2 regions of the Bradyrhizobium ganzhouense genome follow, and region 1 is predicted to be linked to the other one. Evidence: predicted binding sites of a transcription regulator. Region 1 holds the regulator's gene; the other holds the start of a gene.

Region 1 (7,375 bases):
CCGGGTGAGGGGCGAGGAAGGACTGGAATGTGATCCATCCGGCATCACATTCCCTAGGGAATGAAGCGTCTGCGCCATATTCGCGGCGGAAACCCCGCTTTGATGCTGGATGATGGACGGCGAACAGCCAGCCAGGAACCGAGGGCAGCCGCGTTAAGCGGTCATTATCCTTTTGTTTTGGTTAACTATTTGCCGACAATATGCCCGAATCCGCGGCTTCTGTCGCGGCAAGATTTGCTGTGATCGGCCGGTGACGGAAGATCAGAAGAAGAGCTGCCATGGTGGGCCCGCGTGATCTGAAGTCTCCCGTTGAGGGGCCCCGTCTCTCGGGCGCGACCCGGCGGAGTGCGCTTGGCCTGCTGCTCGGCACGCCGCTGCTGTCGGCCTGCGCCGGCGTACAGCAGAGCCTCAGCCAGTTTTCCAACCCGTTCTCGAGCTCCTCTCCGCCGCCGGCCCAGCCGGCCGGCCCGCCGCAGCAGGCGACCACCGCAGGCACCGGCGGCGTGAAGGTTGCCGTGATCCTGCCGCTCTCGGCTGCCGGCAATGCCGGGCTCGCCGCGCAATCCATGCGCAACGCCGCCGAGATGGCGCTGGCCGAGTTCCAGAACCCGAACATCCAACTGCTGATCAAGGACGACAATGGCAGCCCGCAGGGCGCGCAAGCCGGCGCGCAGCAGGCGGTCGACGAAGGCGCCGAGATCATTTTGGGGCCGCTGTTCGCACAGTCGGTCCCGGCGGTGGCGCAGGTCGCGCGCACGCGCGGCATCTCGGTGATGGCGTTCTCGACCGATTCGAGCATCGCCGGCCGCGGCGTCTATCTCTTGAGCTTCCTGCCGGAGTCTGACGTCAATCGCATCGTCGAGTATTCCGCCAGCATCGGGAAACGCTCCGTCGCCGTGCTCGTGCCCGATAACGCCTACGGCAACGTCGTTGAAGCCGCGGTGAAGGCCGCGGTGCCCCGGCGCGGCGGACGCATCGTCGCGTTCGAGAAATACGGCGCCGATCGGGCCACACCCGCGCGCACTGTCGCGCAGCAGCTCGGCAGCGCGGATGCACTCTTCATTGCCGATGACGGCGATGCCGTCGTCGCGGTGGCGGATGCGATGACCGCAGCGGGCGCGAATCTGCGCAACATCCAGCTGCTCGGCACCGGCCTCTGGGACAGCCCACGCGTCTATGCCAGCCCGGCGCTGCAAGGCGGCCTCTACGCCGCACCGGATCCGGCCGGCTTCCGCGCGTTCTCCGGCCGTTACCGCACCAAATACGGCGCAGAGCCGATCCGCACCGCAACGCTCGCCTATGACGCGGTCGCGCTCGTGGCAGCACTCGCGCGCACGCAGGGCACCACGCGCTTCTCGTCCGATGTGCTCACCAATCCCTCGGGCTTCGCCGGCATCGACGGCCTGTTCCGTTTCCGCGCCGACGGCACCAATGAACGCGGGCTCGCGGTGATGAAGGTGACGACGGGCGGCGGTGTCGCGGTCGCGGGCTCGCCGAAGAGTTTTGGGGCTTGATGGCTTCGTAGCCCGGATGGAGCGAAGCGAAATCCGGGATTGAGCAGCCGGAGAGACCGTTCCCGGATTGCGCTTCGCTCCATCCGGGCTACGGCAGTTCGCTACGCCGCCAGATCCGCGACAACCGCATCCAGCACCGGGAATCCGCTGCTCGTGACGCGCAAACGGCCCGTTGCGTCCACCGTGATCGCGCCTTCCTCACGCAAGAGCGCGATGCGTTTGGGGTCGAGCGGGCGGCCGGAGAGCGCGGTGTAACGCTCGGGGTCGATACCTTCGGCCAGGCGCAATCCCATCAGCAAGAATTCGTCGGCGCGTTCTTCGCTGTTGAGGAGATCGTCGGTGACGACGCCGTCGCCATTGGTCTCGACGCGCATCAGCCAGGCCTCGGGGCGCTTCTCGGTGGCGGTGGCATGGCGCACGCCGTCGATGTCGAGGCGGCCATGCGCGCCAGGACCGATGCCTGCATATTCCTCGCCGCGCCAGTACCCGAGATTGTGCCGGCACTCGGCACCGCGCCGGGCGTGATTGGAAATCTCGTAAGCGGGTAGCCCCAGCCTGTCGCAGGTTTCCTGCGTCACGTCGTAGAGCGCGCGTGCGACGGCTTCGTCCGGCGTCTTCAATTTGCCGGCCTGGTGCAGGCCGAAGAACGGCGTGCCTTCCTCGATGGTGAGCTGATAGAGCGACAGATGCTCGGCCGCCTCATCGATGGCGAGCCGCAGCTCATCGGCCCACATTGCCGGCGTCTGGTCCGGGCGGGCGTAGATCAGGTCGAACGAATAGCGATCGAATGAGCGGCGCGCGATCGCGACGGCATCGAGCGCTTCGCGCGCGCTGTGCAGGCGGCCCAGCGCTTTCAGCGAGGCGTCGTCGAGCGCCTGCACGCCGAGCGAGACGCGGTTGACGCCGGCGGCGCGATAACCGGCAAAACGCGTAGCTTCGACACTGGTCGGGTTTGCCTCGAGCGTCACTTCGACGTCGTTGGCAACTTTCCAGTGCTTGCCGATGGCGTCGAGCACGGCGCCGACGGTTGCCGGTTGCATCAGCGAGGGCGTACCGCCGCCGAGGAAGATCGAGGTGACCTCGCGGCCGGGCGAGCGCTGTGCGGTCGTTTCGATCTCGCGGGCGAAGGCGGATGCAAAGCGCGTTTCGTCGATCGCGGCGTGGCGAACGTGGCTGTTGAAGTCGCAATAGGGGCACTTCGACAGGCAGAACGGCCAGTGCACGTAGACGCCGAAGGCTTCCTTAGCGCGGCTCAAGGCAGATCTCCGCCAGTTTCACGAAGGCGCGGGCGCGGTGCGACAGGCCGAGGCCGAGCGGCGGCAGGCCGTGCTTCTCGATGCTGGTCATCTCGCCGAAGGTGCGGTCGTAACCATCCGGCAGGAACATCGGATCGTAGCCGAAGCCGGCGGTGCCGCGCGGCGGCCAGACCATCGTGCCGTCGACGCGGGCCTCGACCTCTTCGAGATGACCGTCAGGCCAGGCGACGCAGAGCGCCGAGACGAAATGCGATTTGCGCTTGTCGGGCGTGGTGGCGCCACGCTCCTGCAACAGGCGTTCGATCTGTGCCATCGCGGCAGCAAAATCTTTGCTCGGACCAGCCCAGCGTGCGGAGAAAATGCCGGGCGCGCCGTCGAGCGCATCGACCACGATGCCGGAATCATCGGCGAAAGCAGGAAGCTTGGTCGCCTGCGCCGCCGCCATCGCCTTGATCGCGGCATTGCTGCGGAAGTCGTTGCCGGTCTCTTCGGGCTCGGGCAGGCCGAGCTGGCCGGCCGATACCACCTCGATGCCGTGAGGCGCGAGCAGCTCCTTCATCTCGGCGAGCTTGCCGGGATTGTGGGTCGCGATGACGAGCTTTCCGGTGATTCGGCGGTGCATGGGCCTATTGACTACGCGACAGCGAGTTTCTGCAAGTCCACGAGGCGCGCGATGCCTTTTTGCGCCAAGGCGATCAGCGCCAGGAACTCGTCCTGCGTAAACGGCTCGCGTTCTGCGGTGCCCTGCACCTCGATGATGCGGCCATCGCCGGTCATGACGAAATTGGCGTCGGTCTCGGCTTCGGAATCCTCGGCATAGTCGAGATCCAGCACCGGCTTGCCCTGATAGATGCCGCAGGAGATCGCGGCGACGTTGTCGCGCATCACGTTGGCCTTGATCATGTTGCGCGTCTTCATCCAGTTGATGCAGTCGGCGAGCGCGACCCAGGCACCGGTGATCGAGGCGGTGCGGGTGCCGCCGTCGGCCTGGAGCACGTCGCAATCGACCGTGATCTGGCGCTCGCCGAGCGCTTCGAGATCGACGATGGTGCGCAACGAACGCCCGATCAGGCGCTGGATCTCGACGGTGCGGCCGCTCTGCTTGCCTGCGGCAGCTTCGCGGCGGGTGCGTTCGGAGGTCGCGCGCGGCAGCATGCCGTATTCGGCGGTGACCCAGCCGCGGCCCTGGCCCTTCAGCCAGGGCGGCAGGCGGTCTTCCAGCGTGGCGGTGACCAGCACATGGGTGTCGCCGAATTTCACGAGGCAGGAGCCTTCCGCATACTTGACCACGCCACGCTCAAGCGTCACGGGGCGCAATTCGTCGGGCGCACGGCGGCTTGGCCGCATGGGAAATCCTCCAAAACTCGCAGGTAAGGGCTATTCGCGGTGCTTGTAGGTGGGGTGAGGGTGGGCGGCAAGGGGAAAGGACAAGGCTTTTTCACCCCCGGTTTTCCACCCCGCAAACGCCACGCTTGTCAGAACCCTCAGGGATGGACAAATTATGAGTATCTGAGAGGAGTTACCGTCTGTGGCCCATCACGATCCGATCCATCTGATCGCGCCGCGCGCAGGCCTCGCCCAGCTCAACGAGCGTTCCCGCGACATCTTTCGTCAAATTGTCGAAAGTTACCTCGCCACCGGCGAGCCGGTGGGCTCGCGCAACATCTCGCGGCTGATCGCGATGCCGCTATCGCCGGCCTCGGTCCGCAACGTCATGGCCGATCTGGAACAGCTCGGCCTGATCTATGCCCCGCATACGTCCGCCGGCAGGCTGCCGACGGAACTCGGCTTGCGATTCTTCGTCGACGCGTTGATGCAGGTCGGCGATCTCAACGAGGCCGAGCGGCAGTCGATCCAGAGCCAGCTGACCTCCGTCGGCCAGGCGCAGTCGGTCGAGGCGGCGCTCGATCAGGCGCTGACGCGGCTGTCGGGTCTTACCCGCACCGCTGCTGTCGTTTTGACGCCGAAATCGAATACGCGGCTGAAACACATCGAATTCGTGCGGCTGGAACCAGAGAAGGCGCTGGTGATCCTGGTCGGCGAAGACGGCCAGGTCGAAAACCGCGTGCTGGCGCTGCCGCCGGGAGTTCCCTCCTCGGCCATCACCGAAGCCGGCAATTTCCTCAATTCGCGGATCCGCGGCCGGACGCTCGCCGAGGCGCGGCTCGAGCTGGAAACCGCGCTCGCAGAGGCTCGCGCCGAGCTCGATCAATTGACGCAGAAGGTGATCTCGGCCGGGATTGCGAGCTGGTCCGGCGGCGAGAACGAGGACCGCCAGCTCATCGTCCGCGGCCACGCCAATCTGCTGGAAGATCTGCACGCGCTGGAGGATCTCGAGCGTGTTCGCCTGCTGTTCGACGATCTCGAGACCAAGCGCGGCGTAATCGACCTGCTCGGGCGCGCCGAAACCGCCGAAGGCGTGCGGATTTTCATCGGCAGCGAAAACAAGCTGTTTTCGCTGTCGGGCTCCTCCACCATCATCTCGCCCTATCGTGATGCCGCCGGCCGCATCGTCGGCGTTCTGGGCGTGATCGGGCCGACGCGGCTGAATTATGCCCGCGTCATCCCGACCGTGGACTACGCCGCCCGCATCGTCAGTCGCCTGCTGGGGGGCTGACCGGCATTTGAGGCGATCACGGGCGCTTGATTTTCAGCGCCCGAAGCACGATATCCGGGCCAGCAAAATCCCGTAAGACGAGTTTGAAAAGAGAGCCGATGACCGATCGAGACCGGCAACCCGAAGACACGACTGCCGCGACCGGCGAGCCCGTGGTGTCGAAACCCTACATCATGCCCGACGATCCCGAGCCGGGTTCGGTGGAATTGCTGCAGAAGGAAGCCGCCGAGGCGCGCGACCGCATGCTGCGGACGTTGGCCGAGATGGAAAATCTGCGCAAGCGCACCGCCAAGGAGGTCGCTGACTCCAAGCTCTACGGCGTCACCGGCTTTGCCCGCGACGTGCTCGACATCGCCGACAATCTCCAGCGCGCGCTCGACGCCGTTCCGGCCGAGACCCGCGCTGCGGCCGATCCCGGCATGACCGCTTTGATCGAGGGCGTCGAGCTCACCGAGCGCTCGCTGCTCAACGCGCTGGAAAAGCACGGCGTGAAGAAGTTCGATCCGCAGGGGCAGAAGTTCGATCCGAACTTCCAGCAGGCGATGTACGAGGTGCCGGATGCGTCGGTGCCGGCAGGCACCGTCGTTCAGGTCATGCAGGCCGGTTACACCATCGGCGAGCGCGTGCTGCGCCCGGCGCTGGTCGGCGTCGCCAAGGGTGGCGCGAAGGCGGCGCCCGCGGCGAACAGCAACGAAGCGAACTGATTGATCTTCATCCCGAGGAGCGCGCTCGCGCGCGTCTCCTCGCCTTGAGGGTTTGTCAGACGTGCGCGCCTTACGCGCTGACCGCGATATCAGCAGACTGAATCCGCTTCACGCCGGCCTTGGCCATGTCAGCCCAGGCTTTTGCGAGCGAGCCCTGATTGTCGATGCCGCGGCAGGCGTCTTCCACGACATAGACCTCAAAGCCTGCCTTGCGCGCGTCGAGCGCGGTCCAGGCGACGCAGAAATCCGTTGCGAGACCCGCAACGAACACGCGCTTGATCTTGCGGCCCTTCAGATAGCCGGCAAGGCCGGTCGAGGTCTTGCCGTCGGCTTCGAGGAACGCCGAATAGCTGTCGACGTCCTTGTGAAAGCCCTTGCGGATGATGAGCTCGGCTTGCGGGATCGAGAGGTCCTTCGAGAGCGAGGCGCCGTCGGTGCCCTGCACGCAATGGTCGGGCCACAGCACCTGCTTGCCATAGGGCAGGTCGATGGTCTCGAACGGCTTCTTGCCGGAATGCACTGACGCGAACGAGACGTGGCCGGGCGTGTGCCAGTCCTGCGTCATCACCACGTTCGAAAACGCTTTCGCGATTCTGTTGATGACGGGCACGACCTGCTCGCCTTCCTTCACCGCGAGGCTGCCGCCCGGCAGGAAGCAGTTTTGGACGTCGATCACGAGCAGCGCGGAGGTGTCATCCGGCTTGATCGTGGCCGCTGCGAAAAGTGCTGATGGAGCAAGGCTCGCGAGCGCCGTGGTCCCCAGCGCCGCCAAGATTTGTCGTCGATCCAGCATCGTCCGCCTCCCCTCAAGGTTGATCCAATGGAGGCAAAGCCTAATTCCGTTCGTGTACGAACAAAAGCCCGAAAATGCAGCCGGCTTTGGTCAGGGCTTGGGCGTGCTCCTTATCTCGTCGTCCCGGCCTAGTGCGCAATTGCGCACTAGGCCGGGACGACACCGAGTTTGTGGGACGAGCGCGCCTAACCCTTCGGCTGGATGCCGTCGCGCACAGCGCGGAAGCGGGTGAAGGCGTCGGGCCACTGGTCGCGCGGGGCGCTGGCGATGATGCGCAGCGAGGTGCCGCCGCCGAAGCGGATCCACTGCACCACGGTCACCGGCGTCTTGTCCTTGCCGCTGACGCCGTCGATCCGGGTCTCAAAGCCCGGCTGGCCGTTGATGCGGATCGGCTCGGACATGGTGACGCGGGACTCGCGCACGCCGGGGATCTGGAGCGCGGCCTCCTGGGCGAAGCGGGCGCGGTCGTCGGCCTGCTGCGGGGTCGCGCC
Region 2 (7,375 bases), 3.3 Mb from region 1:
GGCGAGACCGTCATCGTTGGCTGAGCCGGCCACCCGGCCCGTCGACACCAACAAGAAGGTCTCGGCGGTGTCCTTGGCCGGCACGACCGTGATGCCAAGATTGCTCTTGGCGTTGATCAGCGTAATCACCTTGAAAGTCTGGCCGCCGGCCTGGGCGGAGATAGCCTTGCCGCGAAACGAAGCCGGGTCATTGACATCGACCCCGCCATCCTTGCGCGCGACGAGGACGACCTGCGCAACGAAGGTGGTGGGAGCAAAGGCGGCAAGTTTATGCCGCTCGAGATTATTGGTCGTGTTGCCGCATTCGAGATCGATCGTACCGTTAGCGAGCAGCTGAATGCGCGTCGCCGAGGTGATGGGGTTGTAGCGAGTCTCGAGCTTGGGAAGCTTGAGGGCCGTCTTGATCGCCTGCACCACGTGTTCGCAGATCTCCACGGTATAGCCGATCGGCTTCTGGTTACCGTCGAGATAGGCGAAGGGCACCGAGGTCTCGGGATACCCCAATGTGATCGAGCCGCTCTCACGGATCTTGTCCAGCCTGCTCGCCCCCTGGGCCATGGCCTCGTTGCAAAAAAGAAGGACAGCGACGGTCGCCGTGGCGAGTGCCGTGATCGTTGTCGCTTTCATCTTGTCCCTCTCTTGCCTCTCTTGGCGAATGTCCGTGACGCCGTGCGCGGTGGGTGAGCAACGACGGGCTGCTCCGTGCGAACGGATTCATGCTCTGGACTATCGTCCAAAAGCCCGATCTGATGAAATTCCAGTTTCACACTCTCCTATACGGATTTGATATGGCCACCAGGCGCATGGGCCTGAAGCATGTGGAGGCTTTTCGGGCGGTCTTCGTGACGGGATCGATGACGCAGGCGGCTTTGCGCATGCACACCTCGCAGCCCCAGATCAGCCGCCTGATCGGACAGTTGGAAGCGATCACGCAATTCCCGCTGTTCGACCGCAGTGGCGGCCGCCTCCGCCCGACCGTGGACGGTTCGCGCTTCTTCCAGGAGGTGGAGAAGACTTTCATCGGCTTGGCGGGGCTGGAGGCCAGCGCAGCCAGCATCCGCTCGTTCGGTATGGGTCGGCTAAGCGTTGCGGCGATGCCGCGCCTGGCCGGCGGCCTGCTGACGCGCATCGCGGCGCGTTTCAAAATGGACTATCCGCATGTGATGATCTCGATCCGTTCCGGCACGGCGAGCGCCGTGCACGACTGGGTCAGCTCCGGGCTCTGCGACACCGGGCTCGCCATGCTCTACGGCGAGGTTGCGGGGGTGCATGTCGAACCGGTGCTCAAGACCCGTTGCGTCGCGATCATGCCGAAGGCGCATCGTCTTGCGCAGAAGAAGACGCTGCGCCCCGCCGATTTCGCCAATGAGGCCTTCATCTCCTTTGCCACGGGGAGTCCGCTCCATGATCGCATCGATACGATCTTCACGCAGGCTGACGTGACGCGCCGCGTCGTTGCCGAGACCGACCTGGGCGCATCCGTTTGTGCCCTGGTCGCGGCGGGTCTTGGCATCAGCATCATCAACCCGATTGCCGCGCATGACGAAAGCGCTGGTGCGGCTCTGATTACGCGCCCGTTCAATCCTGCTGTCCCCGTGACGATCGCGCTGCTCTATCCACCCTATGCCGCGCGCGGCCGGTTGATCGATGCTTTTGGCAAATATGCTCGCACGATCATGAGTGAAGAATTGGGTTACCTTGAGCGGTAGCCGGCCGTTAGCTGCGTAGCCCGGATGGAGCGAAGCGCAATCCGGGGCCGCCTTCTCCGCGGAGAGACTTTCCCGGATTTCGCTTCGCTCCATCCGGGCTACAAGAGCCCCGTCATTGCGAACGGGAATCTCTAAGCCTTCAACTCCACCGTCTTGAACTCCGCCGGCAAAATCACCTCCAGCAGTTCGACGTCATCCGAGTAGTCCAAGATCATGTGCTTGATCTTCGGCGGCTGGGTCCAGGCGCTGCCTTCCTTCATCAAGGTCTCGCCCTCCCCGTCCATGTAGGTCTTCACCCAGCCCTTGAGGACGTAGACCATCTGGAATTCGACGTCGTGGAAGTGCAGCTTCGACACTTCGTCCGGATTGCAGGGGCCTTGCAGCCGGATCACATGCGCTTGTGCGAGGCCGTGGCTTGCAGCTGCAATGCCGAGGTCGCGGTATTTTGCGTAGGCACGCAGCCCGTCGGCTTTGAAATCTTCCTCGCGGTGATGGCTGATCGCGATGCGCTGCTTGGGGCGGGCGGGTTTCTTGGCGGCGGCCTTGGCCGCTGTTGTGCGCGCCTTCGACTTCACCGCCTTGCGTGCGGATGATCTCGCGGCGGTCTTTGCGCCGCTCCGCTTCTTCGCCGCGGTCTGGGCTGCGCTGCGCGATTTTGCTTTCTTGGCCATGGGCGGCCTCCCCTGTTGTTATGCGAGGAGGCTAACACGGAAACAGCTTCGTAGGATGGGTTAGCGTCAGCGTAACCCACCATGCTTCGGCAAGTGCGGAACGAAGTTGGTGGATTACGCTTCGCTAATCCACCCTACGCGCCGTCTGCCCGCTTCAATTCAGCCGAAACACGCCGTCCACAGCGCGGAGTTCGGCCGGCTTGATCAGCTTGGAATGCGCCACCGTCACCGAATGCAGCGGACCGTCGAGCTTCTCGGTCCAGAACGCCAGGAAGTCGGTAAGCGCCGGGAATTTCGGAAACATGTCGTAGTTCTGCCAGACATAGGTCTGAAGCAGCGACGGGTGATCCGGCATCCGGTAGAGAATTTGGGCCGTCGTCAGCCCGTAGCCCAGCAACTGTTTCCGGAAATCCTCGGAAACGGCCCCAACCTGCAATCCCATGCCAACCTCCTTTGCAGGAGCGCATTCAGGGGGTGGCTTGGTCCGGTACGCCGCTTACGAGCCACCCGGTGGAGATGCGCTCACATGCGAGAAATGTGACGCAAACTGACAACCCATCTCAAGCCCAAAAGTTTAACAAGCTGTTGAAATTCAATGCTTTAGCAGCAGAGACGGCTCCGTGCTAATACGGCCCCAAGACGCCTCCCAAGCTCGGTTAACGATGGTAAAGAGATTTTGGCAGCCGGGCCTTCAGAGTGCCGAATTTTCTGCTAGAAGCCCTTGCCCCCGCAAAATTCCTGTCCTATTTCAGCCTCGCCTGTGCTAGCACTCGCTGGCACAGACTGCTAACGCCCAAAAATCATCAACTCGTGCAAATGCTTAGGAGAGCTGCATGAAATTCCGTCCGCTTCACGACCGCGTCGTGGTCAAGCGCATCGACGCAGAAGAGAAGACTGCCGGCGGCATCATCATCCCCGACACTGCCAAGGAAAAGCCCTCGCAGGGTGAAGTCGTCGCTGTTGGCCCGGGTGGCCGCGACGAAGCCGGCAAGCTGATCCCGATCGACCTGAAGGTCGGCGACCGCGTGCTGTTCGGCAAGTGGTCCGGCACCGAGGTCAAGATCGACAACGTCGATCTGCTGATCATGAAGGAAAGCGACATCATGGGCGTCCTCGACGTCCCCGCTTCCAAGAAGAAGGCGGCCTAACGGCCCCTCCCTCCCTCCAGTCAAACCCTCAAGGAAAAAATCCACATGGCAGCCAAAGAAGTCAAATTCTCGGTTGAAGCGCGCGACAAGATGCTGCGCGGCGTCGACATCCTCGCCAACGCGGTGAAGGTCACGCTCGGTCCGAAGGGCCGCAACGTCGTGCTCGACAAGTCGTTCGGCGCTCCCCGCATCACCAAGGACGGCGTCACCGTCGCCAAGGAGATCGAGCTCGAGGACAAGTTCGAGAACATGGGCGCGCAGATGGTGCGCGAAGTCGCTTCCAAGTCCGCTGACGCGGCCGGCGACGGCACCACCACCGCGACCGTGCTCGCGGCCGCGATCGTGAAGGAAGGCGCCAAGTCGGTTGCCGCCGGCATGAACCCGATGGACCTCAAGCGCGGTATCGACCTCGCGGTCGAAGCCGTGGTCGCGGACCTCGTCAAGAACTCCAAGAAGGTCACCTCGAACGACGAGATTGCCCAGGTCGGCACCATCTCGGCGAACGGCGATGCCGAGATCGGCAAGTTCCTCTCCGACGCCATGAAGAAGGTCGGCAACGAGGGTGTCATCACCGTCGAGGAAGCCAAGTCGCTCGAGACCGAGCTCGACGTCGTCGAGGGCATGCAGTTCGACCGCGGCTACATCTCGCCCTACTTCGTCACCAACGCCGACAAGATGCGCGTTGAGATGGACGACGCCTACATCCTCATCAACGAGAAGAAGCTCTCCTCGCTGAACGAGCTGCTCCCGCTGCTCGAGGCCGTGGTGCAGACCGGCAAGCCGCTGGTCATCGTCGCCGAGGACGTCGAAGGCGAGGCTCTGGCCACGCTCGTTGTGAACCGTCTGCGCGGTGGTCTGAAGGTCGCGGCCGTCAAGGCTCCGGGCTTCGGCGATCGCCGCAAGGCCATGCTGCAGGACATCGCGATCCTGACCGGCGGCCAGGCGATCTCGGAAGATCTCGGCATCAAGCTCGAGAACGTCACGCTCAACATGCTCGGTCGCGCCAAGAAGGTGATGATCGACAAGGAGAACACCACGATCGTCAACGGCGCCGGCAAGAAGGCCGACATCGAGGCGCGCGTGGCCCAGATCAAGGCGCAGATCGAGGAAACCACCTCGGACTACGACCGTGAGAAGCTCCAGGAGCGTCTCGCCAAGCTCGCGGGCGGCGTCGCGGTGATCCGCGTCGGCGGCGCGACCGAGGTCGAGGTGAAGGAGCGCAAGGATCGCGTTGATGACGCGATGCATGCGACCCGCGCGGCTGTCGAGGAAGGCATCGTCCCGGGCGGCGGCGTCGCCCTGCTCCGTGCTTCCGAGCAGCTCAAGGGCCTGCGCACCAAGAACGACGACCAGAAGACCGGCGTCGAGATCGTGCGCAAGGCGCTCTCCGCGCCCGCTCGCCAGATCGCGATCAACGCCGGTGAAGACGGCTCGGTGATCGTCGGCAAGGTGCTGGAGAACAAGGCCTACGCTTTCGGCTTCGACTCCCAGACCGGTGAATACGGCGACCTCGTCAAGAAGGGCATCATCGACCCGACCAAGGTGGTCCGTACCGCGATCCAGAACGCAGCCTCGGTTGCGGCCCTGCTGATCACCACGGAAGCCATGGTCGCCGAGCTGCCCAAGAAGGGCGGCGCAGGTCCCGCGATGCCCCCGGGCGGCGGCATGGGCGGCATGGACTTCTAAGTCGCTCAACCACACCAGTAATGAACTTGAAGAGGCCCGGCAAACCGGGCCTCTTTGCTTTTGTTGAACTCGCGCAAGAGTTGCGCTACGTTCGCGTCGATTGCAGACGGGACGTATATTGAAGTGTATAAGACCCGTATCCACGAGATTATCTGGTTTCCCTACCGGCCCGAGTGGAAGCTCATCGGTCCGCTGCTCGTACTGCTATTCCTCGCGGTCGCTGCTACCGGATTGGTCAATGCAATAGACCTGTTCGGCTTGTTCAATTCGATCGTCGCAAAGAATGCCGGAAATCTGGCTTCCTGGATGGTCATCGTCCTTCTCGCACTCTGTCTGGTTTTTTGCGTTTATTCCGCGCGATCGGATTACATCTCCATCTACGCGGCACTACTGCCCTGCTTTGTAACGACCTTGGTAATCGTCTCCCTGTCGCTCTATCTCACGTCCAAGACAATCGAAATGAAATCCCTATTCCAGGCGGCGACGGGCGCACTCGGTTCGTTGATGTTCACGGGACGCGTCATTCAATCCGGGGGCGTCGATCTTGGAGCTCTTGGCGCGGTCCGGCGACGCATCGAGCAGAAGACCCAATCGTGCTTGCAGACCCCCATCTCCGACAGTTCGTTCTCGTCGCGACGGAAGGAACTCGTTGAGGAAGTAAAGAAGCTCAGCGATGAACTGAAGAAAGCCGCCCCGGAGACTGTAAATCAAACTCTCGTGGAGAAGGCCATCAAGTCGCTGCAAGGCTTTCTGGCGAGAAGTGAAATGGTCAATCATGACGATTTTCTGCAAGACCTGAGCGAAGGCAATGACTCCCTAATTCAGGTACTCAAACGGATTGGCGGGCGGAGGTACGATGACGCCTAAGATTCCATTCTATTATTTGACTCTGGATGGAGACGATCCCTGCAAGTGGTCTCCGTTCGGCACATCGCTGCTGGACGTGGGAATGTCGACAAAACAGGAGCTGGCAAGTTCGAACTTCTCGAACAAGAAGCAATTTTCCGTATCCATCGTCTGTCAGAAGCATGACCAAGTCGCCGATCAGGCGATCTCGCAATGTGTGGGATGCCTCGTACCAGGTGAGTACTTGAAGCCCCAGCATCAACAATATTTCTCGGAGCAATTTCACATCTTCAGCAACAGGTTGATGGAATTGAACACCAAGGTGCTGCCAGTCTTAGGATTCGAGATATTTGTCGTTGGCCAGGATGGAGCCGAAGAAACGATCAAGCGGGCGATGGCGCTCAAGGAAAGACTCATTGTCACCGGTGTCGACGAGCGGCTGGTCCGCATCGACATCGTTCGCGATCAGGCCAGGCTTGCCGCTATATCAAAGCTGCGCCTGCTGAACATCGCACATACTCGCGCGGCAGTGACTTTGCCAGCTTAACTTTCACGGTAACAGAATGTCTGCAAAAGATGTCAGATTCGGCCGCGAAGCCCGCGAACGCATGCTGCGCGGCGTCGACATTCTCGCCAACGCGGTGAAGGTCACGCTCGGTCCGAAGGGCCGCAACGTCGTGCTCGACAAGTCGTTCGGCGCTCCCCGTATCACCAAGGACGGCGTCACCGTCGCCAAGGAGATCGAGCTCGAGGACAAGTTCGAGAACATGGGCGCGCAGATGGTGCGCGAAGTCGCCTCCAAGTCCGCTGACGCGGCCGGCGACGGCACCACCACCGCCACCGTGCTCGCCCAGGCGATCGTGCGCGAGGGCGCCAAGTCGGTTGCCGCCGGCATGAACCCGATGGACCTGAAGCGTGGTATCGACCTGGCCGTGGAAGCCGTGGTCGCCGACCTCGTCAAGAACTCCAAGAAGGTCACCTCGAACGACGAGATCGCCCAGGTTGGCACCATCTCCGCCAACGGCGATGCCGAAATCGGCAAGTTCCTCTCCGACGCCATGAAGAAGGTCGGCAACGAGGGCGTCATCACCGTCGAGGAAGCCAAGTCGCTCGAGACCGAGCTCGACGTCGTCGAGGGCATGCAGTTCGACCGCGGCTACATCTCGCCCTACTTCGTCACCAACGCCGACAAGATGCGCGTCGAGATGGACGACGCCTACATCCTCATCAACGAGAAGAAGCTCTCCTCGCTGAACGAGCTGCTCCCGCTGCTCGAGGCCGTGGTGCAGACCGGCAAGCCGCTGGTCATCCTCGC

What was found. Region 1 encodes HrcA, which represses chaperone genes, less so after heat shock. Its sites were predicted from a motif close to GTTAGCACTCNCNNNNNGNGAGTGCTAAC; they were not measured.
Region 2: the regulator HrcA is predicted to act here: its motif matches at 3,143-3,171, upstream of ACLFLU_RS27535 (co-chaperone GroES).

What each region holds. Positions count from the first base shown of each region.
Region 1 is NZ_CP181318.1:318,268-325,642, forward strand. Features, by position in the region: gene ACLFLU_RS01535 (penicillin-binding protein activator) at 279-1,514, shown strand; gene hemW (radical SAM family heme chaperone HemW) at 1,616-2,770, opposite strand; gene rdgB (RdgB/HAM1 family non-canonical purine NTP pyrophosphatase) at 2,757-3,392, opposite strand; gene rph (ribonuclease PH) at 3,404-4,117, opposite strand; gene hrcA (heat-inducible transcriptional repressor HrcA) at 4,299-5,387, shown strand; gene grpE (nucleotide exchange factor GrpE) at 5,486-6,091, shown strand; gene pncA (bifunctional nicotinamidase/pyrazinamidase) at 6,162-6,884, opposite strand; gene ACLFLU_RS01570 (hypothetical protein) at 7,070-7,375, opposite strand, start outside.
Region 2 is NZ_CP181318.1:5,959,136-5,966,510, forward strand. Features, by position in the region: gene ACLFLU_RS27515 (amino acid ABC transporter substrate-binding protein) at 1-627, opposite strand, end outside; gene ACLFLU_RS27520 (LysR substrate-binding domain-containing protein) at 789-1,709, shown strand; gene ACLFLU_RS27525 (cupin domain-containing protein) at 1,841-2,380, opposite strand; gene ACLFLU_RS27530 (usg protein) at 2,535-2,822, opposite strand; gene ACLFLU_RS27535 (co-chaperone GroES) at 3,214-3,528, shown strand; gene groL (chaperonin GroEL) at 3,574-5,214, shown strand; gene ACLFLU_RS27545 (hypothetical protein) at 5,338-6,081, shown strand; gene ACLFLU_RS27550 (hypothetical protein) at 6,071-6,607, shown strand; gene groL (chaperonin GroEL) at 6,624-7,375, shown strand, end outside.